2 regions of the Rossellomorea sp. ABR4_012 genome follow, and region 1 is predicted to be linked to the other one. Evidence: a T-box and tRNA genes for the amino acid it is inferred to sense, from the RefSeq annotation. Region 1 holds a T-box; the other holds one or more tRNA genes.

Region 1 (15,449 bases):
TCGATATATTGATAAATCTGGCCTGCCTGCGTTTCTTGTGCAAGCTCCTTGAATTCATCATCGAGCATGACTCTTTCCATCGATTCCTCGAGATTTGGTGCCGTTTGATAGAGAAGCATATCCCTGTAATAAAGAATGAAGTCTTCCGCAAATCGGGCCGGGTCCTTCCCTTGGAAAAGAAGTTCTTCGAGTGCATCCAGGCCTTTTGAGACATCTTTCTCAATAATCGCCTTTGCAAGTGTATTCAAGTACCCTTGAGAAACGGCACCGGTCACCGTTAACGCATCATCCACAGTGACAATATCCTGGCTGAATGAAATCGCCTGATCGAGCAGGCTGAGTGCATCACGCATTCCGCCTTCAGCCGCTCTTGCGATGACCATTAACGCATTCTCTTCATAATTTACACCCGATTCAGTGGCGATATGACTCATTCTACCGACGATATCCCTTGCTGTGATCCGTTTGAAGTCAAAACGCTGACAACGGGAAATGATCGTGAGAGGAATCTTGTGGGGCTCTGTAGTCGCCAATATGAAAATGACGTGCTTCGGAGGCTCCTCCAATGTTTTTAAAAGGGCATTGAATGCTCCGATGGAAAGCATATGAACCTCATCGATGATATAGACCTTGTAATCAACCACGTTCGGTGAATACTTTACTTTATCGCGTATGTCGCGTATTTCCTCTACTCCGTTGTTAGAAGCAGCATCAATTTCAATGACATCCGGGATGGACCCGTCCGTGATTCCTTTGCATGCGTCACACTCATTACAAGGCTCGGCAACAGGTGATCGTTCACAGTTGACTGCTTTTGCAAGAATTTTTGCTGCACTCGTCTTTCCTGTTCCGCGTGGTCCTGAAAATAGGTACGCATGGGAAATTTTTTGATGAAGGAGAGCATTTTGCAGTGTTTTCGTAACATGCTGCTGCCCGACGACATCTACAAATGACTGCGGACGCCACACACGATATAATGCTTGATATGCCAAAATACTCCCCCCTCTTTTTTTATGTATATATGCTGTGTTTATAGTGCCGTTCGACATCCAGTCAGGCACATTCAGCCTGATCCTCCAGCCAATTCATCGAATGGCACTTTTCATATATGATATCTTATTTATTATAACGTAATTTCAAGCAGGATTACAAAGAAAACCGGGGACTGATTTGGGAAACTTTAATACACAATCCTTCCAAACAAAAAGCCCATCCCGGTAAAGGATGAGCTGTTGTATATGTATGAAACTGCCGTGCACCTTTCGTCGACAAGCAACCATAGGCGTTACTCAAGCAGTTAGCTCGGCCCAGGCAACCCTGCGGCACATGGGAGCTTCCACTTAATGCTGCTTCCTTCCGGACCTGACATGGTTCATGGATTCCCATTGCGCAGGACCCAGGCGTCAACACCACTTACTTGAGGCAGACCCTACAGTATGCAAGCCTCGGAAAGGAATTCGGCCTCGCTGGAGCGGATTGCGAGTACAGGGCACCGCTACCTCCCCACCTAGCACGGCAAAATTGATACCAAATATTAAGTTGCGTCAACAACGACGCAAGATTAAGTATACAAGGGTTTACGTTAAAAAGCAATGGTTTGTGCCTGTAAGTTATTTACAACGAAGATGGTTTATTCTTCTTCTCAGCTTTTTTCCTGGCTCGGAGCTCCCTGAAAAAGTCGGAAAGGATCGAACCGCAGTCTTCTTCAAGCACCCCCGGGACGACAGCGCACTGGTGGTTGAATCGGCTGTCATCTAAAAGATTCATCAACGTGCCTGCGCATCCTGCCTTGGGATCGGCTGCACCGTACACCACTTTTTCGATCCGCGAAAGAATGATGGCACCCGAGCACATCGGACACGGTTCAAGCGTCACATAGAGTTCGGCACCCTCGAGTCTCCATGTCCCAGCTTTTTTACACGCTTCCTGAATGGCAAGGGTTTCTGCATGGGTGATGGCATTCTGGGTCGTTTCCCTTAGATTATAGCCGCGGCCGATGATCTCATCCCCCATCACTACGACAGCGCCAATCGGCACTTCATTGACCTCTCTTGCTTTTTCCGCTTCTTTCAGCGCTTCCATCATAAAATGTTCTTCTCTTGTTTTCATATAGAACTCCTACTCATAGATTCATTTTATTTATTTTATAAAATTTCACCAAACATTCCAAACTATAAAGGAAAGGGGCCTATGCGATGATACCTAAAGATACCGCTCTCCTGGTGATCGATATCATGAATCCATTTGATTTCTCACACGGGGAGATACTTGCCCAGCATACAAAAAATATCGTAAAACCGATTAACGACCTGCGCGATTACTGTAAAGAAAAAGGCCATCCGGTCATCTATATCAATGATCACTATGAGCTCTGGAAGGCAGATTTGAAGCTGATTTATGAAAAATGTCACAACAAAATAAGCACGGACATCCTCACCCCGCTGCGCCCGTCTGATGACGATTATTTTCTCATCAAACCTAAGCATTCCGCTTTCTACGGGACAGCCCTGAATACATTGCTTCATCATCTTTCGATAAAAAACATCATCCTTACAGGAATCGCCGGAAACATCTGTGTTCTGTTCACTGCAAATGACGCATACATGAGGGAATTTACTTTATATGTTCCGAAAGACGCTATCGCTTCCGTCAGCGAAGAGGATAACCAGTATGCCCTGACAATGATGAAAAATGTGTTGAAAGCAGAAATTGATGATACCGCGTCGTTATTGCAGCCTTGATTGTAGAGTGTTGATCGTGAAGCTGAGCCTGGCTCAAACCGGGGAAATCGAGCCTGCTCAAAACACTTCGTTTGAGCCAGGCACCCGGCGCCTTCATCCGGCACTTCAGACAGCCATTAACAAAATATCCGGCATAACCTGCCTTCCGTCTTCATAGGTTGATTATAGTGAAGACAAAGGGAGGGCCTTAGTATGCAAATTCATGTTGTCCAGCCGAACCAATCATTGTTCGGCATTGCTCAAGCGTATGGGTCAACTGTTAACGATATAGTGAAAGCGAATGAGCTTCCGAACCCGGATAATCTTGTCATCGGTCAATCGCTCGTGATCCCGATCGTCGGCAGTTTCTATTATGTGCAGCCTGGCGACAGTCTGTGGTCAATCGGTCAAAAAGTAGGGGTCCCTTATCAGGAGCTGGCGAGGATAAACGGCATATCGCCCAATCTGCCGCTTCAGGTCAATCAGCGTTTATATGTTCCCCCGAAACCAAAAGTAAGTGCTGAATTCAACGCCTATGTGGAACCGTATGGGAAAGAAGTTGCACCGAATTTAGAGGAAAGTGCCAAAGAAGCAGCTCCTTATCTGACATACCTTGCTCCTTTCAGCTTCCAGGCGAAGCGTGACGGTACGCTCCAGGAACCTCCATTGGGGAATCTGCTGCAAACCGGTAAGGATAACGGAAATGTACTGATGATGGCGATCACGAATCAGGAAGAGGGCCAGTTCAACGATGAACTCGGACGCATCCTCCTAAATGACATGGCCATCCAGGATAAATTCCTTAACAACATCGTTCAAACCGCGAAAAAATATGGGTTCCGTGATATCCATTTTGATTTTGAGTACCTGCGGCCCGAAGACAAGGAAGCATATAATCAATTCCTGCGAAAAGCAAAGAGGAGATTTGATCAGGAGGGATGGCTGCTGTCCACGGCTTTAGCTCCAAAAACGAGTGCAGATCAGAAGGGGAAATGGTACGAAGCTCATGATTATAAAGCTCATGGGGAAATTGTCGATTTCGTTGTCATCATGACCTATGAATGGGGATACAGCGGCGGACCGGCGATGGCCGTCTCTCCAATCGGACCCGTTCGTGACGTGATTGAATATGCCCTTACGGAAATGCCTGCTTCCAAGATCATGATGGGTCAGAATCTTTATGGGTACGACTGGACACTCCCGTTCAAGCCGGGAACAACAGCTAAAGCGATCAGCCCTCAGCAGGCGATTGAAATCGCGGCCGCTAACAACGTACCCATTCAATATGACCAGAAGGCGCAGGCTCCATTTTTCACATACAGTGCTGAAGGAAAAGACCATGAAGTATGGTTTGAAGATGCCCGGAGCATCCAAGCCAAATTCGATCTTATGAAAGAGTTGAAGCTGAGAGGGATGAGTTACTGGAAGCTGGGCTTATCGTTCCCTCAGAACTGGCTGTTGATCACGGATAATTTTAACGTGGTGAAAAGATAAGATCTATTTACGGAATAGAGAGAAAAGCCAATCCCATTTATCTTTTGGTTTTTGTATCGCTTCTTCCAAGCGTTTATTATAGTCATTTTGGGCACGCCATTCCCTTTGCTGCTCTTCCCGCAACTTCTGTAACTCACCCTGTAAAAATTCGTTTTTTTGGATTTCTTGTTCCAGCAGCGTTTCGTGTTGGCTCTTTTGAAGTTTTGATAATTCCTCGATTTTACGCTGCGTTTTTTGAGCTGAATTTGAAATATTTGAGCTTAAATCATGATGATCTTGCTTAAGCCTGCTAACCTGAGTTTTAAGCTGGTTCATTTCATTGACTACTTGAACATTCATTTCGCGGGAAGCAGCAAGTTCATTGGCTAAATAGGATAAGATTTCTTTTAATTGATTGGGATCCTGAGGCAAATGATTGTATGTATCGCTTGGCGATATGTCTGTATTATTGGATCCTTCCAATCTTTCTTTTTGTTGATGGGCAAGGATTTTCGCTGTATCGTCAAGGGGATTGTCCGTATCGCGTAACGCTATGAGCGCATCAATATCGGATTGAACGAAGATCCTCCGGTCGCCATCTTTAAAAAACTCATATCCATTTCTCTCTAAGATTTGGCCATACTTCCGAACTGTGGGGGTTGCAATTCCTGCTTGTTCTGCCGCTTCCTTGGAAGTGAAAGATCGTTCATACGGTTGTATATCGTTTCGCATATCATACCTCCGTTTTTATTTTTAGTGTAAGGGTATCAGATTTACTTACAAGAGTCATATCACCCAGTGATATGATATAAACAAGTGACTATTAGCACCTTTCACACGGTGTATCGCCAGACGATATAGACCGTGTGTATCAGTATATCTATATTCCACTTTAAAAAAGACAAAATAACACAATTATTTCCCTGAAAATACATTCTACGATTATTTTCTTAATTATATATCCTTCAGAGACTTAATGAAATGGGTATCTCATCAATCCATGGTAATATGCAAAACAGCTGGACTTTTTTTAAAAAGAACTATGTTATTACTCATGTTAATTTTTACAGCGGAAAATAAAAAATAAATAGAAGCTGGCATTTAGGTAAATCTATAATCACCTATAATGCCGGCTTTTTTGTTTTAACTAAAATAAGAAGATAAATAACCGATGTAAACAACGAGCGAATTTTGTTGGATCTTGCAAATAACCTGAACAAACCATCCAGATATTGTGTTACAATAATTCCTGTCGTTATTTTATTTATACGCTTATAAAAACACACACATAGATAGTTGTAATATGAGGAGGACATTAAATGGGGAGAATTCCATTCATCACGGTTGAAGGCCCGATTGGAGTAGGAAAAACTTCTCTGGCTAAAGCGATTTCTGAACACTTCCATTTTCATTTATTAAGGGAAATCGTTGATGAAAACCCGTTTTTGGATAAATTTTATGATGATATTGAAGAGTGGAGTTTTCAAACAGAGATGTTTTTCTTATGCAATCGATACAAGCAGCTGGAGGATATAGATAAGTACTATATTTCTCAAAATAAATCGGTTGTAGCGGATTATCATATCTTAAAGAACATCATTTTCGCTAAACGCACATTGAAGGACGAGCAGCAATATAAGAAATATCTTAAGATCTATGATATTTTGACTTCTGACATGCCGAGACCGAATGTGGTGATTTACTTAAATGCAAGTTTGGATACACTGCTGAAGCGGATTGAAAAAAGAGGCAGAGACTTCGAGAAGAAAATCAGTCCTCTTTATTTAAAGCAATTATCATTGGATTATGAAGAATATATGAACACATTTGAAGAAACTCACCCGGATATCCCTGTTCTTCGCTACAATGGCGACCACGTTGACTTCGTCCAGAGCAAAGATGATTTGGACAATATTCTAACTCAATTAGATACTACACTAAAAAAAGGAGTTCACTATCATGAATCTTCGCAATAAATACGGCATACCAAACAATGCTGTCATTACCATTGCCGGAACAGTCGGAGTCGGGAAATCCACGATGACAAACGGATTGGCCAATGCCCTTGGATTCCGTACATCCTTCGAAAAAGTAGATACAAACCCGTATCTGGATAAATTCTATCAGGACTTCAAGAGCTGGAGTTTCCACCTGCAGGTCTACTTCCTGGCTGAACGCTTTAAGGAACAAAAGAAAATCTTCGAATATGGCGGCGGCTTCATCCAAGACCGCTCGATCTACGAAGATACAGGAATCTTCGCTAAGATGCACCATGAAAAAGGCAATATGTCAGATATCGATTATGAAACATATACAAGCCTTTTTGACGCCATGGTAATGACACCTTACTTCCCTCATCCGGATCTCCTTATTTATCTGGAAGGATCGCTTGAAAACGTTATCGACCGCATCCGTGAGCGAGGCCGCCCGATGGAACAGCAAACACCGGTTGAATACTGGGAAGAAATGCATCAACGCTATGAAAATTGGATCAATTCCTTCAACGCATGCCCTGTCCTCCGCCTGGACATCAGTGAGTATGATCTGGTCAACGAAGAAAATTCCATCGAACCGATCGTTGAAAGAATCGGTTATTTCATTGAACAAACAAGAATGTTAAAAAGCTAATAAAGTAGAGGTGCTGCCTATGATGGCGGCACCTCTTTTTTTTGAACACTCCTCCATTCGTTTATTTCCACCCGATAGGAGGTATGTATATAACAAGAAAAGAATTTAAGGGAGATGAATAGCATGGAAACGAGAGATACGTACTTTATAGATATTAGCAGCGGGGATATCGTGCCTCATGCCGAAGAAGCGAAAAGTGTAAGCTATCAAATTCAGGCTACTCCTGAGGAAGTTAACCACCTGAAGACGCTATTAGAAAAAAATTATGATGATGAGATGTCGACGTTTACCAGGGCGCATATTCCATTCCGTGAATACCATAAAGATCCTGAAAATGCACAATATGACCACTCAATGAAAGAAATTTTTGAAATGATCTACAAACTGGGAACCGAAGAAACACGCAGAAACATCAAAGAAATGGGCGTGCTGAATTACAACGAGGATAGTAACACCAGAAGTGATATAGAGAATTTAAAATAGAGAAAAAGCCTTGTACATTTTAACCGTACAGGGCTTTTATAAATTTCATGGGTTTTTTAAGATCCTTATTTGGTCTTAACCGTATCTAGCTTTTGATTGGAGTGGAAGACGAAGACTCCTATCAGAAAAGCGGAAGGGCTTTGTTCAGAGGCGGGTGACTTAAGACGAATCGGCCTGGAAGGCGCTCTTTGCCTTCTTGGTCGGTTTGGCTTATGTCATGTGCCTCTAAGCCCTGCAGCTGGACAGTTGCCGCCTTGATTGAGGAGGCTCACCAACCGCCCGCGGAAAGCGAAGTCTTCCACGGAAATCAAAAGCGGTATTCAAAAGATTATCTTTAATAAAAAAAATCCTCAAATTATCAAACTATTATCAATTTATAAAAATCTATAGAAACCAAAAAAATTCGTTACATCTCCAGTAACGAATTTAAAAATCTCCAATTTATGCGCTATGGTTATAAATAAATCAATGGCGGAGGAAGAGGGATTCGAACCCCCGCGGGCTTTAACACCCCTGTCGGTTTTCAAGACCGATCCCTTCAGCCGGACTTGGGTATTCCTCCGTATCGACAAGAATTATAATATCACGGTGAGAAAATAGAGTCAAGCACTTTTCTAAAAAAGATTAAAGGTACCCGGCACTTTGCCGAATACCTTTAAAAATACTATTATTTTATCACTTCTGCTCCACCCATGTATGGACGCAGAACTTCCGGTACAATGACAGATCCGTCTTCCTGCTGGTAGTTTTCCAATAGAGCCGCAACAGTACGGCCAATCGCCAATCCAGAACCATTCAATGTGTGAACGTGTTCAGGTTTTGCATTTGCTTCCCTTCTGAAACGGATATTCGCACGTCTCGCCTGGAAGCCTTCGAAGTTACTGCAAGAAGAAATCTCACGGTATGTTCCGTAGCTTGGAATCCAAACCTCGATATCATATTTCTTAGCAGCCGTGAAGCCAAGATCCGCGGTACACATTGATAAAACGCGGTATGGCAGTCCCAGGAGCTGAAGGACTTTTTCAGCATGTCCTGTCAGCTTCTCAAGTTCATCGTAAGAATCCTCAGGCTTCACAAAGCGGACAAGCTCTACTTTATTGAATTGATGCTGACGAATCAGTCCTCTTGTATCTCGTCCGGCAGATCCCGCTTCAGAACGGAAGTTAGCGCTGTAAGCTACATAGCTGATCGGCAGCTCTTCACCTTTGATGATTTCATCTCGGTGATAATTCGTTACTGGCACTTCTGCTGTCGGAACAAGGAAATAATCTTCACTTTCGATACGGAAAGCATCTTCTTCAAATTTCGGAAGCTGCCCCGTTCCTGTCATGCTTGCACGGTTCACTAGGAATGGCGGGATCATTTCTGTATATCCGTGCTCATCCATGTGCAGGTCCATCATGAAGTTCAATAACGCACGCTCAAGTCTTGCACCCAACCCTTTATAGAATACAAAGCGGCTTCCCGTTACTTTCCCTGCACGCTCAAAGTCAAGGATATCAAGTCCTGTTGCAATATCCCAGTGCGGCTTTGCTTCAAATTCGAACTCACGGATTTCACCCCATTTGCGGGCTTCCACGTTGTCGTCCTCTGTTTCGCCGACTGGAACAGATTCATGAGGAATATTTGGGATAGACAGAAGGATACGCTCCAACTCTTCCTCGATGCCTCTAAGCTCATCATCGAGCTTCTTGACCATGCTGCCGACTTCACGCATTTCAACGATCATATCCTCTGCATCCTGCTTCTCCTTTTTCATCTGAGCGATTTTTTGAGAAACTTCGTTACGCTTGCTCTTTAAGTTTTCACTTTCAACAAGAAGCTCTCTTCTTCTCTTATCAAGTTCTTCAAACTTATCAAAGTCCTCAAGGTCTTCCCCGCGATGCTGAAGACGGTTTTTCACATCTTCCAAATTGGCACGTAAGTATTTAATGTCTAACATGTTTGTTCCTCCTTTAATGATATGTGTTTGTTGGTTAGAACGATGGCAGGATCCGGGAAAATAAAAAAACCCCCGTCCCTGGTAAAAGGGACGGAGGTTTCCGCGTTGCCACCCTAATTGAAAACAACAAAGCTGCTTTCCTCTTAGAGATGGTAACGGAATCACCGAAAATACCTACTGAACGGTTCAGTATTTCACTCAAGGATGGATTCGTAAAGATTCTGCACCGGTTTGCACCAACCACCGGCTCTCTTTCAGCAAGAAGCCTTCACTACTATTTCCTGTCAACGTTTTAAACTCATATTGGTTATTTCATAATCTACTACAATGTTTTCCATTTTGCAATAGGTTTATGCCAATGTTTTTTCTAACTTGTTTAATCGCCGCTAATGATTTCCGTGCAAGACTTCGCTTTCCGCGGGTGACCCGTGAGCCTCCTCGGCTTCGCCTGCGGGAAGAAAAGCGGAAGGGCTTTGCTCAGAGGCTTTGGCATAAGGCGAATCGGCCACGAAGGCGTTCTTTGCCTTCTTGGACGAGTTGACTTATGACATTTGCCTCTAAGCCCTGTAGCTGGACAAGTCTCACATTGGCCACATCTCCCGCAGGAGTCTTCGTCTTGCACTCCAATCAACCGCTGGTACCAGCTCTATCCATCGCCGAAATTAAGCACGATAAAACATTATTATAAAACCGCTTTTTCCTTAGACTCTTTCACCATTTCGATGAAGTAAGCCGTTAGACGATTGTCGTCTGTCAGTTCCGGGTGGAATGAGCAGCCGAGGTATTGTCCATGGCGGGCAAGGACGATCCGTTCGTTGTGCTTGGCAAGGATTTCGACGTCCTCTCCCGCTTCCACGATGTGAGGTGCGCGGATGAATACGGCATTGAAGTGGTCCCCGACATGGGCGATGTTCAAATCGGCTTCGAAGCTTTCCTTTTGACGTCCAAAGGAATTTCGCTCAACCATGACATCCATTACACCAAGATGCGGCTCATCATAACCGACGATCTTATTTGCTAAAAGGATAAGGCCTGCACATGTACCGAAAATCGGTTTTCCGGTTGCTGCAAATTCTTTCAGCGGCTCTAAAAATCCATAGCGGTCGATGAGGCGTCTCATCGTTGTACTTTCTCCACCTGGCATGATCAAGCCGTCCAGCTCGTCCAGCTGCTCCGTACGCTTCACCACCACTGCTTCGGCATCACATGCCTCAATGGATCGTACATGCTCTCTGACAGCCCCTTGAAGTCCTAATACACCAATTCTCATCATAATGTACCTCTTACCATCCTCGGTCTTGCATGCGCTGTTCTGGCAGAATAGAAGAAATTTCTACACCCTTCATAGCCACACCCAACTCTTTGGACAGCTCAGCAATTAACTTGTAGTCCTGATAGTGAGTAGTCGCTTCCACGATCGCTCTTGCAAACTTCTCAGGGTTTTCTGACTTGAAGATCCCTGAACCAACGAATACACCGTCAGCACCTAATTCCATCATAAGAGCCGCATCAGCCGGAGTCGCGATACCGCCTGCAGCAAAGTTAACAACCGGTAAACGGCCATTTTCTTTAATTTCTAATAATAATTCATATGGAGCGCCCAATAGCTTAGCTTCCGTCATGATTTCATCTGTACTCATGCTCACAAGCTTGCGCACCTGAGCATTTACTTTACGCATATGACGAACCGCTTCAACGATGTTGCCTGTTCCCGGCTCACCTTTTGTACGAAGCATAGATGCACCTTCACCGATACGGCGCGCTGCTTCTCCTAGATCACGGCATCCGCATACGAACGGTACAGTGAAATCTCTTTTATTTAAATGATACTCTTCATCAGCAGGTGTTAATACTTCACTTTCATCAAGATAGTCCACACCCATTGACTCAAGCACTCTCGCTTCAACGATATGACCGATACGCGCTTTCGCCATAACCGGAATCGTTACAGCTCCCATTACTTCTTCCACAATACGAGGGTCTGCCATTCTCGCTACTCCTCCAGCAGCACGGATATCAGCTGGAACTCGTTCTAAAGCCATTACCGCTACTGCCCCTGCAGCTTCAGCAATCTTTGCCTGCTCTGCATTGACAACGTCCATGATGACGCCGCCTTTTTGCATTTCAGCCATACCTCTTTTAACACGATCTGTACCAGTTTTCATTTATGTATCCCCCTTATATTTATCCTATGCCCGTCGTTTTTTTCATTTTCATTTCAGTAGAAATAACAGGAAAAATTGACTAAAACAATCGGAATGATGATATTGCCCTACTGCTAAATAAACAATAAAAACTGGGTTATGTCAAGACGAAAAGCGGAAGGGCTTTGGTCAGAGGCAGGTGGCATAAGCCAAATTGGACTGGAAGGCGATCTTTGCCTTCTTGGCCGATTTGGCTTATGACATGAGCCTCTAAGCCCTGTAGCTGGACAAGACGATAAGCGAAGGCGGTTTACTTATCTATATAATGGAAGTATTTCCAGATCCGCCACGCCCATTCAGATATAAAAATAACCCCAGGCCATATGATAACCTGGAGTCGTTATTTTTATTAGAACCAGCCTTTGACAGTAGATGTCACAGATTCCCAAATATCTCCGAAGAATCCCCCGACAGCTCTCATTGAAAGAACAAACCAGTTTGCTTTTTCGACTCCTTCGACTGTCACTACTGATGATTTAGCAGCATTTGCACCTTTATCTGTCAGGTAACCTAAATCATTTTTGTCTTTTGACTCTAATGTAACGTAACCGACTTTTTCGCCTTCTTTAATAGGCGCCGTCAGTTTACCGTCCTCATTAAGCTTCTTCTTGTCTACAACAAATTTAGGCTTGTACTGATCTTCTTCACCGTTCTTTACGACCATGTTCAGAGCAGATTCAGACTTGATGCCAACTTCTTTTTCTTTCCCCTTTACTACCGGAAGGGTCTTTTGTCCCTTAATCTTGTAATCTGCAGGAAGAAGCTCTTGCATCGTATAGTTGTTAAAAGCATAATCCAGCATTTTTCTAGTTTCCGCAAAACGGGCATCGTATGAGTTTTCACCCGGTTCAACCTGAACATCCATCACAACGGTAATGAATCTCATTCCGTCTCGCTCTGCAGTTCCTGTAAAACAAGCTCCTGCAAAATCGGTGGTTCCTGTTTTAAGTCCGTCCATGCCTTCATATTCACGAATCAGACCAGGAAGCATCCAGTTCCAGTTAGGCATGTTGAACTGATCTTCGGTACCTTCAGCAAATACCTTTTTCGCAATACTGGATGTCTCCAGTACTTCCGGAAAATCATTAAGAAGTCGATATGCTAGCGTAGCAGTATCCTTAGCTGACATTACATTCTCTTCCTCGGCTCCACCGACAACTTGATCGACATAAGGAGCCAAGTCTTTATTATTCAATCCTGATGAGTTAACAAATTTATAATTTTCCAAGCCAAGTTCTTCAGCTTTTTTATTCATTAATTTCGCAAAATTAGCTTCTGACCCGGCAATCGTTTCAGCTATCGCCATCGCTGAAGCATTTGCTGAATAGATAGCCATGGATTCATATAAGTCTTTAATCGTATACGTTCCTTCTTCACGTAAAGAAACATTACTTAATGACGTGTTATGAGACATCTTAGAAACATTCGTAGGAACCGTATACTTCTGATCCCACTTCACTTTACCTTCTTCTACCGCTTCAAGCAGAAGGTATTCAGTCATCATCTTCGTCATACTTGCAATTCCAAGAGCAGTCTCAGAGTTCTTTTCATATAAAACTTTACCGGTACTTGCTTCTACTAAAATCGCAGCATTTGCGCTAACATCTAAATCCCCTTGAGCACTTGCCGGTTTTTGCACCATGCTCATTGCCATCAAAAATACCAAGAAACAAACAAAAGATTTTTGAACCCAACTTCTTTTCACTTTTAGCCCTCCAAGTTTTTATGTACACCTTCGTTATTTTATCATAGTTCGAAAGGTAAGAATAGACAGAGAATATTCCTAGTTTTGGCATAGGACAAGGGACTTGCGGCCTCTTCATTCAACCATTTTCCCCATAAAAAAAGCCGGCGGAACCAACCGCCGGCTTTTATATTAAAACTTAAGATAATGAATAGTTTGGTGCTTCCTTCGTGATTTGTACATCGTGCGGATGACTCTCACGCAGTCCTGCACCCGTCATACGGATGAACTGAGCATTTTCTCTCAACTCAAGGAGATTCTTCGTACCGCAATAGCCCATTCCGGATCGAAGTCCGCCGATCAGTTGATACAATGTATCCGCCAGCGGGCCTTTGTAAGGGATACGGCCTTCGATGCCTTCAGGAACAAATTTTTTCGCTTCTTCCTGGAAATAGCGGTCCTTTGATCCTTTTTCCATGGAACTCAGGGAGCCCATTCCGCGGTATACTTTAAAGCGACGGCCTTGGAAGATTTCTGTTTCTCCAGGGCTTTCGGATGTACCTGCAAGCAGGCTTCCGAGCATAACAGCATGTCCGCCAGATGCGAGTGCCTTCACGATGTCTCCTGAGAACTTGATTCCGCCGTCTGCAATGATCGCTTTTCCGTGTTTTCTTGCTTCAGTTGCACAGTCATAGATTGCAGTGATTTGAGGTACACCCACACCTGCAACTACGCGCGTTGTACAGATGGATCCGGGACCGATTCCCACTTTTACAACGTCAGCCCCAGCCTCAATCAACTCTCTAGTCGCTTCAGCCGTTGCGACATTTCCAGCAACGATGTTCAACTCTGGATACGCTGCACGAATTTCACTCACCACATTTAGAACACCAGCTGAATGTCCATGGGCAGTATCGATGACAATCGCATCCACATTGGCCTTAACAAGCTGTTCGACGCGTGTAAGGGTATCCTTTGAAATCCCCACTGCTGCCCCAACCAATAAGCGCCCTTGACTGTCTTTCGCTGAGTTAGGGAACTCGATTACTTTTTCAATATCCTTAATGGTGATTAAACCTTTTAGAACGCCTTCCTGGTCGATAAGCGGCAGCTTTTCAATCTTATGCTGCTGAAGGATCTTTTCCGCTTCATCTAGGGTTGTGCCTACCGGAGCAGTCACGAGATTTTCTTTCGTCATGACATCCGAAATTTGAATCGAAAAATCCTGAATGAATCGCAGATCACGATTCGTCAAGATCCCAACCAATTTCTGCTCCTCTTCATTGTTCACAATCGGAACACCAGAAATTCTATATTTGCCCATCAAGTGCTCAGCAGCAAATACTTGATGTTCAGGAGTCAAGAAGAATGGATCAGAAATAACTCCACTCTCAGACCGCTTTACTTTATCAACCTGCTCAGCCTGCTGCTCGATACTCATGTTCTTGTGGATGATCCCAAGTCCACCCTGGCGAGCCATTGCAATGGCCATTTCAGCCTCTGTTACAGTATCCATCCCAGCACTGATGACTGGAACATTAAGCTTGATGGAGTCTGTTAATTCAACTGAAATGCTTACATCTTTTGGTAATACCTCGGATTTTGCAGGTACTAGTAAAACATCATCGAACGTTAAACCTTCTTTAGCAAATTTAGATTCCCACATATTTTTCGGCCTCCCTAGTCCCAAAATATTATTAGTAGGTTATCAATTGGTTAAAATACTGTCAAGAACCTTAGAATTAGTTTAACTTTTCAGAATAGTTAGAGGGTGACGAATTGGAAAGCACAAATCAACATTGGGACTTCATTCACTACTTCCAGTCCGCTGAATACTCCCAGAAGTTTCTAAAAAAATGCTATGAACAAATTGGTTTCGAGCAGGCTGAAACGAAGAGTTATGATAACTGCTATTCATTCATGTACTACTTGGAACAAGGGGAACTTTATTATAAACAAGCGATGCAATCCCCTATATCACTGCAGCCGATCTTATTATTTTACGGGTACATCCATTTTATTAAAGCAATCGTTTTAACGGAGGATCCTTTGTATCCTGAAACAACCCAGGTACTCGCTCACGGGGTAACCTCCAGAAAAAGAAAGAAACAGCATTATCATTTTCTCCAGGACGAAGTGAAGGTTCAAAAGAATGGATTGTTTTCACACTTCTCTGTCCTGGTGTTCCACGTGAAACACATCGTAGGTGAAAAACTGAAGATGGAGGATCTGCTCGTGCAAATCCCGGAACTGGAGGAAGTCTTTCAGGTCTTGCTGAAAAGACAGACGATGCTCTGGTTCAATTCAGAGAATGA
Region 2 (15,449 bases), 960 kb from region 1:
TTTCAGAAATCGTGTAATAAATATCGGTCGTCTTTTTCCTGAAATCAACGATGATCTTCAATTCCAGAAGATGCATATTGTTCTTTAAATCCTTGATATGGATGTTTTCAATCGCGATGTCTTCTTCTTTGATCCGCTCGATGATCGACTTGATTTCATGCTTCTCTTTGATGGTCGCCCGCAGTGATAATTCCTTTTCACGCAGTCGTTTTGGACCGATGAAGGTAATGATCGTTGGAACTACCTCAACAGAAACGATAAGAAGGATGACACCTGCGGTCGCTTCTAAATAAAAGCCTGCACCGACGGCAATACCGATTCCGGCAGCTCCCCAGATCATTGCGGCTGTTGTTAACCCCGAAATGCTGTCATTCCCCCGTCTTAAGATAACACCTGCCCCCAGGAAACCGATGCCTGACACAATTTGAGCTGCCAACCGCAGTGGATCCATTGTAATGTTCACTTTCTCAGATCCTTCGGATATATAGGCTGATTCAATTGAAACAACGGTCAACAGGCAGCTTACAATACATATGACCAGTGATGTTTTAAGGCCCACTGGCTTCCGCTTCAGTTCTCTTTCCAAACCGATGACCAATCCAAGAACCGCAGATATTCCAAGTTTCATGTAAAGTGCTGTGTCTATGAAGTCCATCTTACCCCCTCCATATCTCTAATAACGATTGTGAAAATTGATAAATGGATATAGTATTCTTTCTCTCTATTTATTAAAATGAAAACAATTAAACTTTTTAAGAAGAAGCATTACATCATTCAGAAAAACATGGGGGTGTTTCCGTGTCCGAAACCAAAGTAAATCCTTATCTGCTTCTTGCTGTCGGAGTGATCTCTGTTTCCACCTCAGCCATTTTGGTGAAAGTATCAAGTGCTCCGGCCGGTATTCTAGCGTTTTACAGACTCTTTTTCACAGTGCTTTTAATGTCCCCTGTATTTTTCTTAAAGTATGTGAAGGAGCTTAAAGTTATTACTAGGAGAGACTGGGCGTTTTCAATCATAGCCGGCATCTTTCTTGCTTTCCACTTCATCCTTTGGTTCGAATCACTAAACTACACTTCTGTAGCCAGTTCGACGGTACTTGTCACACTCCAGCCGTTGTTTGCCTTTATTGGAGCGTATCTATTCTTTCAGGAAAAGCTCACTGGGAAAGCAGTCATATCCGCTATCTTAGCAGTGGCGGGCAGCTTCATCATAAGCTGGGGTGATTTCAGGGTCAGTGGAGAGGCGCTATGGGGAGATATTTTAGCTTTGCTTGCCTGCTCATTAGTGACCGGCTATCTCTTATTTGGGCAAACCATCCGTAAACGGCTGTCATTGATCACCTATACGTATTTGGTCTATGCAATCAGCGCGGTTGTACTTTTATTCTATGCACTCCTCCGGGGTGAAAGTCTAGGACCTTATCCTAAAGAAGACTGGATTTACTTTCTGCTGCTGGCAATCGTACCGACCCTTCTTGGTCATTCATTATTTAACTGGTCATTAAAGTGGTTAAGCACCTCTACCATTTCAATGGCGATTCTGTTCGAGCCAATCGGGGCCTCTTTACTAGCCTATTGGCTGTTAGCGGAAAAAATACTTCTTACCCAAGTCATTGGCGGTATGATCATTATTCTGGGTGTAACCCTCTTCCTAATGGAAGAAAGAAAGCTGAAGAAAATGGTTCGACATGTGAATGAGGTGAAAAAGAATGAAGAATTACCTTATTAGAAAAGCAATGGGAACTGACGCCGCAGGAATTGCAAATGTCCACATCAAAAGCTGGAAAACGACTTATAAGAATATCGTTTCTGATGAGTATCTAGATTCATTAAAAGTGGAAGATAGGAAAGAGAGATGGGAAGGTATTCTAACAGGCACTCATCAAACTTATGTGTGCGAACTGGACAATGGGGATATTGCCGGTTTTGTTTCTGTAGGTACTGAGCGTGAAAAGCAATTTGAAGGTGAATTGTATGCCATATACTTGTTGAAAGAATATCAGAGGAACGGAATAGGAAGCGACCTATTTAAGTTTGCGATGACCACATTAAAGTCACAGGGACACGCCAACATGCTCGTTTGGGTGTTGAAAAAGAATCCCTCCAAGTACTTTTACTATTCATTCGAACCTAAAATCATCAAAGAACAAAAGATCTCAATCGGCGGAGAGGAACATGACGAAGAGGGTTTATTGTTTACATTATAATGAGATCACGAAAAAGACGCAGTTCAATGATGAACTGCGTCTTTTCATTATGATTGCACTGATTAAGAGAACGTATATGTAAAACCTGAAAAGACAAATGCCATAACGACCGAAAGAATAAAAGTAAAGCCTCTGACGGGTTTCGTGCTTTCACTAATTTTCAGTCCTGTTACATACGAGTAAGCGAATAGGTAAATGGCCATAAAGTAAGAGATGTATTGTGCTCCGTCTATAAGCGTCATATCCTTGAACTCCTTTCAGGGAATGTCTATTCCTATTTATATGAAACAAAACCTGAGGTAAGACCAAGAAAAAATGGACAAGGTTTAAATTTTTTGTAAAAAATATATTGCAATAATATTAAGGGCGTGATATATTAATAAACGTCGCTGATACAGCAAACAACATTTCAAAAAAAGAAATTAAAAAAGTTGTTGACGCGAAGTGATGAAACGTGTTATATTAATAAAGTCGCTTCAAACGGAGCGCATCAACAAATTGAACCTTGAAAACTGAACAAAACAAGACAATACGTCAACGTTAATTCTAGATTTACCGCAACGATAGAATCGTTGCAAAACAAGAGCTATTCAAACTTTTATCGGAGAGTTTGATCCTGGCTCAGGACGAACGCTGGCGGCGTGCCTAATACATGCAAGTCGAGCGGATCAAAGGGAGCTTGCTCCCTGAGATCAGCGGCGGACGGGTGAGTAACACGTGGGTAACCTGCCTGTAAGACTGGGATAACTCCGGGAAACCGGGGCTAATACCGGATAACTCAGTTCCTCGCATGAGGAACTGTTGAAAGGTGGCTTTTAGCTACCACTTACAGATGGACCCGCGGCGCATTAGCTAGTTGGTGAGGTAACGGCTCACCAAGGCGACGATGCGTAGCCGACCTGAGAGGGTGATCGGCCACACTGGGACTGAGACACGGCCCAGACTCCTACGGGAGGCAGCAGTAGGGAATCTTCCGCAATGGACGAAAGTCTGACGGAGCAACGCCGCGTGAGTGAAGAAGGTTTTCGGATCGTAAAACTCTGTTGTTAGGGAAGAACAAGTGCCGTTCGAATAGGGCGGCACCTTGACGGTACCTAACCAGAAAGCCACGGCTAACTACGTGCCAGCAGCCGCGGTAATACGTAGGTGGCAAGCGTTGTCCGGAATTATTGGGCGTAAAGCGCGCGCAGGTGGTTTCTTAAGTCTGATGTGAAAGCCCACGGCTCAACCGTGGAGGGTCATTGGAAACTGGGGAACTTGAGTGCAGAAGAGGAAAGTGGAATTCCAAGTGTAGCGGTGAAATGCGTAGATATTTGGAGGAACACCAGTGGCGAAGGCGACTTTCTGGTCTGTAACTGACACTGAGGCGCGAAAGCGTGGGGAGCAAACAGGATTAGATACCCTGGTAGTCCACGCCGTAAACGATGAGTGCTAAGTGTTAGAGGGTTTCCGCCCTTTAGTGCTGCAGCTAACGCATTAAGCACTCCGCCTGGGGAGTACGGTCGCAAGACTGAAACTCAAAGGAATTGACGGGGGCCCGCACAAGCGGTGGAGCATGTGGTTTAATTCGAAGCAACGCGAAGAACCTTACCAGGTCTTGACATCCTCTGACAACCCTAGAGATAGGGCTTTCCCCTTCGGGGGACAGAGTGACAGGTGGTGCATGGTTGTCGTCAGCTCGTGTCGTGAGATGTTGGGTTAAGTCCCGCAACGAGCGCAACCCTTGATCTTAGTTGCCAGCATTCAGTTGGGCACTCTAAGATGACTGCCGGTGACAAACCGGAGGAAGGTGGGGATGACGTCAAATCATCATGCCCCTTATGACCTGGGCTACACACGTGCTACAATGGACGGTACAAAGGGCAGCGAGACCGCGAGGTTTAGCCAATCCCATAAAACCGTTCTCAGTTCGGATTGCAGGCTGCAACTCGCCTGCATGAAGCTGGAATCGCTAGTAATCGCGGATCAGCATGCCGCGGTGAATACGTTCCCGGGCCTTGTACACACCGCCCGTCACACCACGAGAGTTTGTAACACCCGAAGTCGGTGAGGTAACCTTTTGGAGCCAGCCGCCTAAGGTGGGACAGATGATTGGGGTGAAGTCGTAACAAGGTAGCCGTATCGGAAGGTGCGGCTGGATCACCTCCTTTCTAAGGAATATTTTATGAAACGTTTGACAGTCGAAGTTTTGTTCAGTTTTGATGGTTCAACCATCAAGGTTTTTTACGAAGCGTAAGCGGAGTAAAAGAACCAACCATTAAGTTTGTTCTTTGAAAACTAGATAAAGATTTATTGATAGTCAAGAAATTACCGAGTATCGCCATTTTAGGTTTTAAACCTTATGTAACAACCAATTCGGTTAAGTTATGAAGGGCGCACGGTGGATGCCTTGGCACTAGGAGCCGATGAAGGACGGGACTAACACCGATATGCTTCGGGGAGCTGTAAGTGAGCTTTGATCCGGAGATTTCCGAATGGGGGAACCCACTGTTCGTAATGGAACAGTATCCTTACTTGAATACATAGAGTATGGAAGGCAGACCCAGGGAACTGAAACATCTAAGTACCTGGAGGAAGAGAAAGCAAATGCGATTCCCTGAGTAGCGGCGAGCGAAACGGGATGTAGCCCAAACCAAGAGGCTTGCCTCTTGGGGTTGTAGGACACTCTATACGGAGTTACAAAGGAACGGAGTAGACGAAGAAGTCTGGAAAGGCTCGTCAAAGAAGGTAACAACCCTGTAGTTGAAACTTCGTTCCCTCTTGAGTGGATCCTGAGTACGGCGGGACACGTGAAATCCCGTCGGAAGCTGGGAGGACCATCTCCCAAGGCTAAATACTACCTAGTGACCGATAGTGAACCAGTACCGTGAGGGAAAGGTGAAAAGCACCCCGGAAGGGGAGTGAAAGAGAACCTGAAACCGTGTGCCTACAAGTAGTCAGAGCCCGTTAACGGGTGATGGCGTGCCTTTTGTAGAATGAACCGGCGAGTTACGATCCCATGCAAGGTTAAGTCGATGAGACGGAGCCGCAGCGAAAGCGAGTCTGAATAGGGCGAATGAGTATGTGGTCGTAGACCCGAAACCAGGTGATCTACCCATGTCCAGGATGAAGTCCAGGTAACACTGGATGGAGGTCCGAACCCACGCACGTTGAAAAGTGCGGGGATGAGGTGTGGGTAGCGGAGAAATTCCAATCGAACTTGGAGATAGCTGGTTCTCTCCGAAATAGCTTTAGGGCTAGCCTCATGTGTAAGAGTCTTGGAGGTAGAGCACTGTTTGGACTAGGGGCCCTCATCGGGTTACCGAATTCAGACAAACTCCGAATGCCAAAGACTTATCCATGGGAGTCAGACTGCGAGTGATAAGATCCGTAGTCGAAAGGGAAACAGCCCAGACCACCAGCTAAGGTCCCAAAGTATACGTTAAGTGGAAAAGGATGTGGAGTTGCTTAGACAACCAGGATGTTGGCTTAGAAGCAGCCACCATTTAAAGAGTGCGTAATAGCTCACTGGTCGAGTGACTCTGCGCCGAAAATGTACCGGGGCTAAACGTATCACCGAAGCTGTGGATTGACACCTCTAGGTGTCAGTGGTAGGAGAGCGTTCTAAGGACAGTGAAGTCAGACCGTAAGGACTGGTGGAGTGCTTAGAAGTGAGAATGCCGGTATGAGTAGCGAAAGATGGGTGAGAATCCCATCCACCGAATGCCTAAGGTTTCCTGAGGAAGGCTCGTCCGCTCAGGGTTAGTCGGGACCTAAGTCGAGGCCGATAGGCGTAGACGATGGACAACAGGTTGATATTCCTGTACCACCTCTTTTCCGTTTGAGCAATGGGGGGACGCAGGAGGATAGGGTAAGCGCACTGCTGGATATGTGCGTCTAAGCAGTTAGGCTGATGATGAGGCAAATCCCATCATCGTGAAGGCTGAGCTGTGATAGCGAGCGAATTATAGTAGCGAAGTTCCTGATTCCACACTGCCAAGAAAAGCCTCTAGCGAGGAAAAAGGTGCCCGTACCGCAAACCGACACAGGTAGGCGAGGAGAGAATCCTAAGGTGAGCGAGAGAACTCTCGTTAAGGAACTCGGCAAAATGACCCCGTAACTTCGGGAGAAGGGGTGCTCTTTGAGGTGCATAGCCTCGAAGAGCCGCAGTGAATAGGCCCAGGCGACTGTTTAGCAAAAACACAGGTCTCTGCGAAGCCGTAAGGCGAAGTATAGGGGCTGACGCCTGCCCGGTGCTGGAAGGTTAAGAGGAGTGCTTAGCGCAAGCGAAGGTGCGAATCGAAGCCCCAGTAAACGGCGGCCGTAACTATAACGGTCCTAAGGTAGCGAAATTCCTTGTCGGGTAAGTTCCGACCCGCACGAAAGGCGTAACGATCTGGGCACTGTCTCAACGAGAGACTCGGTGAAATTATAGTACCTGTGAAGATGCAGGTTACCCGCGACAGGACGGAAAGACCCCGTGGAGCTTTACTGTAGCCTGATATTGAATTTTGGTACAGCTTGTACAGGATAGGTAGGAGCCTTGGAAGCCGGAGCGCCAGCTTCGGTGGAGGCGTTGGTGGGATACTACCCTGGCTGTATTGAAATTCTAACCCGCGCCCCTTATCGGGGTGGGAGACAGTGTCAGGTGGGCAGTTTGACTGGGGCGGTCGCCTCCTAAAGAGTAACGGAGGCGCCCAAAGGTTCCCTCAGAATGGTTGGAAATCATTCGCAGAGTGTAAAGGCACAAGGGAGCTTGACTGCGAGACCTACAAGTCGAGCAGGGACGAAAGTCGGGCTTAGTGATCCGGTGGTTCCGCATGGAAGGGCCATCGCTCAACGGATAAAAGCTACCCCGGGGATAACAGGCTTATCTCCCCCAAGAGTCCACATCGACGGGGAGGTTTGGCACCTCGATGTCGGCTCATCGCATCCTGGGGCTGTAGTCGGTCCCAAGGGTTGGGCTGTTCGCCCATTAAAGCGGTACGCGAGCTGGGTTCAGAACGTCGTGAGACAGTTCGGTCCCTATCCGTCGTGGGCGCAGGAAATTTGAGAGGAGCTGTCCTTAGTACGAGAGGACCGGGATGGACGCACCGCTGGTGTACCAGTTGTCTTGCCAAAGGCATCGCTGGGTAGCTATGTGCGGAAGGGATAAGTGCTGAAAGCATCTAAGCATGAAGCCCCCCTCGAGATGAGATTTCCCATCACTTTATGTGAGTAAGATCCCTAGAAGATGACTAGGTAGATAGGTCAGAGGTGGAAGCATGGTGACATGTGGAGCTGACTGATACTAATCGATCGAGGACTTAACCACAAAGAGTCATTTTTTAATGAACATAAACGGCAATACCGGTAATCTTGACATCAATCCTTTATCTAGTTTTCAGAGAATAAATTTTAAATTAACACTTGAAATTTTCTCTGAAAAAGATATAATAATACTTGTCCTTAAAAAAGGATGAACAGTCTGGTGACTATGGCGAAGAGGTCACACCCGTTCCCATGCCGAACACGGAAGTTAAGCTCTTCAGCGCCGATGGTAGTTGGGGGATCTCCCCCTGTGAGAGTAGGACGTCGCCAGGCATAATATGGAGGATTAGCTCAGCTGGGAGAGCATCTGCCTTACAAGCAGAGGGTCGGCGGTTCGATCCCGTCATCCTCCACCATGCTTTTTTACGATGCAAAGAGGAGTAAAATAAGCGTCCTTAATCTCTACAATATATTTAATGCTTCGTCTATCAGACAAGCCTGTAATATAATTATGCCGGTGTAGCTCAACTGGTAGAGCAACTGACTTGTAATCAGTAGGTTGGGGGTTCAAGTCCTCTTGCCGGCACCACTTCGGTTTTACTCATTATTGTATGAGCCATTAGCTCAGTTGGTAGAGCATCTGACTTTTAATCAGAGGGTCGAAGGTTCGAGTCCTTCATGGCTCACCATTGATTTTTGCTCAGGCAAAACATCATATCTTTTAACATGCGGGTGTGGCGGAATTGGCAGACGCACCAGACTTAGGATCTGGCGCCGCAAGGCGTGGGGGTTCAAGTCCCTTCACCCGCACCATATTTGCGGAAGTAGTTCAGTGGTAGAACACCACCTTGCCAAGGTGGGGGTCGCGGGTTCGAATCCCGTCTTCCGCTCCAAAGATTATGCCGGGGTGGCGGAACTGGCAGACGCACAGGACTTAAAATCCTGCGGTAGGTGACTACCGTACCGGTTCGATTCCGGTCCTCGGCACCAGAGTTTTTTGCAAAAGCAAAATAACTCTCAATAGTTTGCACTAGCAAAATATCTTTCCATGAATTTGCGAAAGCAAATATCCTTAATTAAATAATGCGCCCGTAGCTCAATTGGATAGAGCGTTTGACTACGGATCAAAAGGTTAGGGGTTCGACTCCTCTCGGGCGCGCCATCTATTTCGGGAAGTAGCTCAGCTTGGTAGAGCACTTGGTTTGGGACCAAGGGGTCGCAGGTTCGAATCCTGTCTTCCCGACCACCTTAGATGGGGCCTTAGCTCAGCTGGGAGAGCGCCTGCTTTGCACGCAGGAGGTCAGCGGTTCGATCCCGCTAGGCTCCACCAAAGATTTTTGCCTCAGCAAAATATCTTTCCTTTTACGCAGCGTAAGCGAAGTAAAATAATCTTCCTTCATTTTGCTACTGAAGCAAAATACTTAACATTATATTACAGAATGTTTCTTGGCGGTGTAGCTCAGCTGGCTAGAGCGTACGGTTCATACCCGTGAGGTCGGGGGTTCGATCCCCTCCGCCGCTACCAATACGGACCTTTAGCTCAGTTGGTTAGAGCAGACGGCTCATAACCGTCCGGTCGTAGGTTCGAGTCCTACAAGGTCCACCATTTACATTTTCAATACGGAGGAATACCCAAGTCCGGCTGAAGGGATCGGTCTTGAAAACCGACAGGGGTGTTAAAGCCCGCGGGGGTTCGAATCCCTCTTCCTCCGCCATATTTCCTTTCTCATTTTTATCGTCGCGGGGTGGAGCACGACCGAATAATCTTCGGAGCTTGCACTTCAGCGCACCGACTGAGCAGCATCTTGAATAAGCTCACTGAAGTCGGGGTGGTTCTAACGGATATTCATCCGTAAGATCAGAAATTGATTAAACATTTATTATCGTCGCGGGGTGGAGCAGTTCGGTAGCTCGTCGGGCTCATAACCCGAAGGTCGCAGGTTCAAATCCTGTCCCCGCAATACCATTTTTGACAAGCTAATACTTATCCTAATCGGTAACCGATGGATGAATATTTTGACTATCGTCAAAAATTCTTGGTCTGGTAGTTCAGTTGGTTAGAATGCCTGCCTGTCACGCAGGAGGTCGCGGGTTCGAGTCCCGTCCAGACCGCCACTAATTACATAGTGTGGCTCAGTAGCTCAGTTGGTAGAGCACGGTGAATAAGATTCATCGATTATGCATCAGCGTACAGCTTGAGCAGCATCTTGAATAGTCTTTCTGAAAGCTGGACGATGGACTATCACACTCTATGTTTAGGAAATTTACATATGATGGCTCAGTAGCTCAGTTGGTAGAGCAATGGACTGAAAATCCATGTGTCGGCGGTTCGATTCCGTCCTGAGCCACCATTTTTCATTTATATCATACTTTTATGGCGATTGTGGCGAAGTGGTTAACGCACCGGATTGTGGTTCCGGCATTCGTGGGTTCGATTCCCATCAGTCGCCCCATATTTATTGCGGGTGTAGTTTAATGGTAAAACCTCAGCCTTCCAAGCTGATGTCGTGGGTTCGATTCCCATCACCCGCTCCATGGGCCTATAGCTCAGCTGGTTAGAGCGCACGCCTGATAAGCGTGAGGTCGGTGGTTCGAGTCCACTTAGGCCCACCATCTTAATATTCCGCAGTAGCTCAGTGGTAGAGCTATCGGCTGTTAACCGATCGGTCGCAAGTTCGAATCTTGCCTGCGGAGCCATATGGAGAAGTACTCAAGTGGCTGAAGAGGCGCCCCTGCTAAGGGTGTAGGTCGGGCAACTGGCGCGAGGGTTCAAATCCCTCCTTCTCCGCCATTGAGGCCCGTTGGTCAAGCGGTTAAGACACCGCCCTTTCACGGCGGTAACACGGGTTCGAATCCCGTACGGGTCATTTAGGAAGACTATCGTTCAGATAGTCTTTTTTCTATTTTTACTCAGTTACCCATGCTTTAATCAGCTGATATTCTCTAATATTTTTAACGCCCTATGAGCTTTCATAGGGCGTTTTATTTTATGAACGTGATTTTGTAAGATGTGACAATACAGCATAGTATGAGACAGGTTCGGAGGAGAAACAATAGGTTTGTCGTCAGGTGTGTGACAAAGTTAGCTTTCATCTTCCTTGTTGTTCAGCATTTTGTACCATAAGATTGATATATGAGTACTTGATTTATTAGAAAGGAAGAGGAAAATGGCTCAATCAACTGTAAAAGTTAAAATACAAAAATTCGGTAACTTCCTCAGCTCGATGGTATTGCCGAATATCGGTGCTTTCATTGCATGGGGATTGATTACTGCATTATTTATACCTACTGGTTTTTTCCCAAATGAAAGCCTTGCCAAATTAGTCGGACCGATGGTGACGTATCTGCTGCCACTCCTGATTGGATACACAGGTGGTAAGCTTGTGCATGATCAGCGAGGAGGTGTCGTGGGTGCTATCGCCACAATGGGTGTCATTGTCGGTGCACCGGATACACCGATGTTCCTTGGCGCTATGGTAATGGGACCGCTTGGAGCATTTGTCATCAAAAAATTCGATAGTGCGATCGAAGGTAAGGTCAGAGCTGGCTTTGAAATGCTCGTCAATAACTTCTCAGCGGGTATTCTTGGAGGAATCCTGGCAATCCTTGCGTTTCTTGGTGTCGGTCCTGCCGTTCATGGATTCACAAATCTTCTTGTTGCCGGTGTTGACTGGCTTGTAGGGGCAGGTTTACTGCCGTTAACAAGCCTATTGATTGAACCTGCTAAAATCTTATTCCTGAACAATGCCATCAACCATGGTGTTCTTTCACCGATCGGTTTGGAACAGGTTCAACAAACAGGTCAGTCACTGCTGTTCTTATTGGAGGCGAATCCGGGACCAGGTCTCGGTGTCCTATTGGCGTTCATGCTGTTCGGCAAAGGGACCGCAAAGCAATCCGCTCCGGGTGCGGCGATCATTCACTTCCTTGGTGGGATTCATGAGATATACTTCCCGTACGTCCTGATGAAACCGATGTTATTCCTATCCGTCATCCTCGGTGGAATGAGCGGGGTCTTCACGCTAGTATTGTTGGGAGGGGGACTGGTTGCACCGGCATCTCCTGGTAGTATCCTTGCGATCACTGCCGTCACTCCGCCCGAAGGAATGGCGTATGTTGCCAACTTTGCTGCTGTCATCGTCGCAGCTGTTGTTTCATTCATCGTTTCTGCGATCGTATTGAAATCCAGCAAGAAACAAGAAGATGACATTGAAGAAGCAACTAAGAGAATGGAAGAAATGAAAGGCAAAAAGAGTTCCGTTGCCGGACAAATGAACCAGAATCAAGGGACACTGCCTGATATAGTGGATAAAATCGTCTTCGCATGTGATGCTGGGATGGGATCCAGTGCAATGGGTGCTTCCTTACTGCGCAAAAAAGTGAAGGAAGCAGGACTCAATATAGCGGTAACGAACACCGCCATCAGCAATCTGCCATCCGATGCACAGGTGGTTATCACGCAGGAAGAATTGACTCCACGTGCGAAAAACAAACTGCCGAATGCGTATCACATCTCGGTCGATAATTTTCTTTCAAGCCCTGAATACGATAAGCTGATTGGAAGTCTCCAAAACGACATCACAGAAGGTCAGGATGAGCTTGTCGAAACGGCAGAGAAAGAAGCAGTCGATGTTGAACCGCAGGCAGCTGCAGAGGATGATCTGTTACTTGAAGAAAACATCTTCATCGGCCAGGAGTTTGCAACGAAGGAAGAGGCGATACGCTTCGCTGGTGAAGCTCTTGTCAAAGCGGGCTATGTAAAAGACAGTTATGTCGAGGCGATGATCGAGCGTGAAGGAATCACGACCACATATATGGGGAATAACGTTGCCATTCCCCATGGCACGGAAGACGCGAAGAAAGCGGTCATCAAATCAGGGTTCACCGTAGTTCAAGTGCCGAACGGCGTTGACTTCAATGGTGAACAGGCAAAGCTAATCTTCGGTATTGCCGGTAAAGATGGCACGCATCTTGAGATCCTGTCAAGCATCGCAGTCATCTGCTCCGAACAGGAGAATGTTGACAAGATGGTACAGGCCAAAACGGCTAAAGAACTGAAGGAAATCATCAATAGCAACTAATATCCAATCCGGAAAGGTGTCTTTTGCCTTTCCGTTTTGGCTGTATTAATATAAAACGAAATATGACTAGATGGGATCATCCTTGAAAATGCACGACTGGAAAACTTACTTAAGAAATACGCCGACTGGCACTAAAAGAAACGGAGGGAGAGCATGTTCATTACATCAAGGGAAAAAGCAATCATAGAACTGATTGTAAAAACATCAGGTAAGCATACCGTTCATTCTCTCTCTGCTTTCATGAATGTCAGCGGCAGGACGATACAACGGAACCTGAAGTCCATCGAAGCCATTTTGAAACAATATCATCTGGAATTGAAGAGGACAGGAAGCGATGGACTGTTCATCGATGGGAAGAACGAACATATATACAAGCTGATCCAAGGGCTGGCAGAAGCGAGCCCAACCGACGAAACACCTGAAGAACGAAAGCTGCAGTTATTGATCATCCTGCTGCATGAAGGGCCTTCATTCAAAAAGCAAGTGCTTGCTCATCAGCTCGGGATCAGTGTCACCACATTAAGTGCCTATCTTGACGAGCTGGCGGACTGGCTGAGTAAGTTCAGCATCACCCTCACGAGGAAGAGAGGGGTGGGCGTGGAGCTGATTGCTGATGAATCAAGTAAGCGCCATGCACTCGCAAGCTTTTTCCTCGTCTATTTTTATGAAGATATCATTGAAAGCCTGTATTTAATGCAAAATGGACATTCGATCACTGAGCCGGTTCTGGGTTATTTCCAGCCGGATCATCTGAAGGCTGTCTATCAGACAGTCGACAGGCACTTATCCAAAGAGCAGCTGAGCCTGGTAGACAACGATTATATCGGCCTGGTCATCCATGTGAGCCTGAGCATCCAGAGGACTCAGAAAAACTGGGTCATAACGGACATGAATCGATTGGAAAGCAATTACTCCAGTGAATATAAAATGATGAAGGACATTGCTACAGAGCTTAAGGAGGTCCTTTCCATACGGATCACCGATTCTGATGTCAACTTTTTGACGCTCATATTAAAAGGCTCCAAGGTACAAGAATCGGATGCCGCTTATTATGACAGTATTTTTCTCGGTCATCTGATCAAGAAGGTTGTCAAGGATGTATCGACCAATCTGAATGTGGATCTGACTGACGACTTTTCTCTATTCCAGGGACTGCTTGCCCATATGGGGCCATCAATCTTCCGGCTGAAACAGCAAATGGATTTATTCAATCCGCTGACGGAGGAAATCAAGGAAAAGTATCCGGTGTTATTTTTGGCGGTTAAAAACAGCCTTGAGAACGAATTTTCGGATATTCATTTCCCTGATGCCGAAGTGGCGTATATCGTCCTTCATTTCGGCTCTGCACTCCTGATGAATGAAGAAAAGGTCAAAATCGACGCCGTCGTGGTGTGTCCGACAGGAATCGGTGCATCAAAGATGCTTGCAAGTCGTATTCAGAAAGAGTTGAAGATGATTCACTCTGTTGATATCTTATCGATTGCCGATTTCCGGACAGCGAACCTCAATGACTATGACGTCGTGGTGTCAACGGTAAGGCTTCCTTTCACCGAGGTTGATTACCTATTGGTAAATCCGCTATTAAGTGAAAAGGACATCGGATTCATCCAGGATTATTTGCAGAAAAACATCGAAAAAATCACGAGAAAAAAATATATGAAACCGGAGTCACGGGAAGAGGATCACAAACGCCCTACAGAAATCAGAGGGGTCCTGGAGGAGATAAAAGATGTTTATTCGAGCATTGAGTCCATCCTCGATCATTTCCGTGTCTACCGTAAATCCTCTGCTGAGAATCATTATGCTGTCTTACATGAGATGGTAGCCCATGCTGAACAGGATGGCCTGGTGACGAACACAGAAGCCGTACTGAATCAGCTCGTTGAAAGGGAGAGAAAAGGGGGACTAGGGATCCCGAACACCGGTATGGCACTCTTCCATTGCCGTGACAAGTATGTCAAGAAGCTCCTGTTTCAGGTGGCCCATTTAGATCAACCGTGCGTCATCAAGGGAATGGATGGGAAAGACCTAGAGATGAAAAACCTCCTTTTAATGATCGCTCCAGAGCATTTAAGGAAAAGGGAGCAGGAAATCCTTAGTATCATCAGTACGAGCCTCATTGAGGATCAGCGTTCGATGATGATTTACTCGTCCGCGAATGAAAACATGATTTCTCGAAAGCTTGAAAAACTTTTTCTCGATTACTTACAAAATAATTTGATAAAGGAATGATGATTGTGAAACGAACCGTTCATTTTGGTGCAGGAAATATTGGCAGAGGTTTTATCGGGGCTTTGTTCTCCAAATCCAGATATCATGTCACTTTTGTCGATATCGCAGAAGGGATCATCGGTAAACTGAATGAGGAAGGTACCTACCAGGTTAAATTAGCAACGGAAAAACATGAAAGTGAAACGATCTCCAATGTGTCAGGCCTTAATAATCTTCATCAGGAAAATGAAGTGATTGAGGAGATCACACAGGCAACTTATCTGACGACAGCCATCGGTCCGAACATCCTTCCTAGAATTGCGCCGCTGATCTCGAAAGGAATTGAAAAGCGCGTCCTCACGTCGGACGAACCATTGTACGTTATTGCATGTGAGAATCAAATCGGGGCGACGGACATTTTAAAAGGCCACATCATGGAGCAGTTATCCCATGACGTGAAGTCCAAAATGGAAGGAAAGATCCATTTCTTCAATTCCGCGGTTGACCGCATCGTGCCCATCCAGGATCAGGAATCGTTGGATGTACTCGTTGAACCATACTATGAGTGGGTGGTGGAAGCGAATGAAACAATCCCAACGGTTACCGGCATGACGATCGTAGGTGATCTTGCACCATTCATTGAACGGAAGTTGTTTACGGTAAACACTGGTCATGCTGTGATTGCATACCTTGGCTACTTGAAAGGGAAAACAACGATCGAT

What was found. The T-box of region 1 lies ahead of serS (serine--tRNA ligase). A T-box ahead of a tRNA ligase gene usually reads a tRNA of that ligase, here a tRNA-Ser.
Region 2: it has a tRNA-Ser gene. The T-box ahead of serS (serine--tRNA ligase) is inferred to sense a tRNA for this amino acid. The anticodon was not compared.

Annotation. Positions count from the first base shown of each region.
Region 1 covers NZ_JBSWVK010000001.1:301,571-317,019, forward strand. The annotation lists gene dnaX (DNA polymerase III subunit gamma/tau) at 1-992, opposite strand, end outside; RNA gene ffs (signal recognition particle sRNA large type) at 1,252-1,516, opposite strand; gene tadA (tRNA adenosine(34) deaminase TadA) at 1,615-2,109, opposite strand; gene ACXAFV_RS01630 (cysteine hydrolase family protein) at 2,196-2,741, shown strand; gene ACXAFV_RS01635 (glycoside hydrolase family 18 protein) at 2,934-4,214, shown strand; gene ACXAFV_RS01640 (hypothetical protein) at 4,218-4,925, opposite strand; gene ACXAFV_RS01645 (deoxynucleoside kinase) at 5,513-6,169, shown strand; gene ACXAFV_RS01650 (deoxynucleoside kinase) at 6,153-6,821, shown strand; gene ACXAFV_RS01655 (hydrolase) at 6,945-7,304, shown strand; tRNA gene ACXAFV_RS01660 (tRNA-Ser) at 7,774-7,866, opposite strand; gene serS (serine--tRNA ligase) at 7,972-9,246, opposite strand; T-box leader at 9,330-9,543, opposite strand; gene pdxT (pyridoxal 5'-phosphate synthase glutaminase subunit PdxT) at 9,929-10,519, opposite strand; gene pdxS (pyridoxal 5'-phosphate synthase lyase subunit PdxS) at 10,530-11,411, opposite strand; gene ACXAFV_RS01680 (serine hydrolase) at 11,800-13,155, opposite strand; gene guaB (IMP dehydrogenase) at 13,334-14,800, opposite strand; gene ACXAFV_RS01690 (YaaC family protein) at 14,914-15,449, shown strand, end outside.
Region 2 covers NZ_JBSWVK010000001.1:1,262,497-1,277,945, forward strand. The annotation lists gene ACXAFV_RS06135 (MgtC/SapB family protein) at 1-655, opposite strand, end outside; gene ACXAFV_RS06140 (DMT family transporter) at 799-1,728, shown strand; gene ACXAFV_RS06145 (N-acetyltransferase family protein) at 1,709-2,206, shown strand; gene ACXAFV_RS06150 (hypothetical protein) at 2,269-2,448, opposite strand; rRNA gene ACXAFV_RS06155 (16S ribosomal RNA) at 2,805-4,356, shown strand; rRNA gene ACXAFV_RS06160 (23S ribosomal RNA) at 4,564-7,499, shown strand; rRNA gene rrf (5S ribosomal RNA) at 7,652-7,768, shown strand; tRNA gene ACXAFV_RS06170 (tRNA-Val) at 7,776-7,851, shown strand; tRNA gene ACXAFV_RS06175 (tRNA-Thr) at 7,949-8,024, shown strand; tRNA gene ACXAFV_RS06180 (tRNA-Lys) at 8,049-8,124, shown strand; tRNA gene ACXAFV_RS06185 (tRNA-Leu) at 8,164-8,248, shown strand; tRNA gene ACXAFV_RS06190 (tRNA-Gly) at 8,254-8,328, shown strand; tRNA gene ACXAFV_RS06195 (tRNA-Leu) at 8,337-8,425, shown strand; tRNA gene ACXAFV_RS06200 (tRNA-Arg) at 8,521-8,597, shown strand; tRNA gene ACXAFV_RS06205 (tRNA-Pro) at 8,605-8,681, shown strand; tRNA gene ACXAFV_RS06210 (tRNA-Ala) at 8,690-8,765, shown strand; tRNA gene ACXAFV_RS06215 (tRNA-Met) at 8,884-8,960, shown strand; tRNA gene ACXAFV_RS06220 (tRNA-Ile) at 8,965-9,041, shown strand; tRNA gene ACXAFV_RS06225 (tRNA-Ser) at 9,058-9,150, shown strand; tRNA gene ACXAFV_RS06230 (tRNA-Met) at 9,323-9,396, shown strand; tRNA gene ACXAFV_RS06235 (tRNA-Asp) at 9,474-9,550, shown strand; tRNA gene ACXAFV_RS06240 (tRNA-Phe) at 9,711-9,786, shown strand; tRNA gene ACXAFV_RS06245 (tRNA-His) at 9,813-9,888, shown strand; tRNA gene ACXAFV_RS06250 (tRNA-Gly) at 9,897-9,970, shown strand; tRNA gene ACXAFV_RS06255 (tRNA-Ile) at 9,972-10,048, shown strand; tRNA gene ACXAFV_RS06260 (tRNA-Asn) at 10,058-10,132, shown strand; tRNA gene ACXAFV_RS06265 (tRNA-Ser) at 10,136-10,226, shown strand; tRNA gene ACXAFV_RS06270 (tRNA-Glu) at 10,231-10,302, shown strand; gene ACXAFV_RS06275 (PTS mannitol transporter subunit IICBA) at 10,603-12,516, shown strand; gene ACXAFV_RS06280 (BglG family transcription antiterminator) at 12,670-14,748, shown strand; gene ACXAFV_RS06285 (mannitol-1-phosphate 5-dehydrogenase) at 14,754-15,449, shown strand, end outside.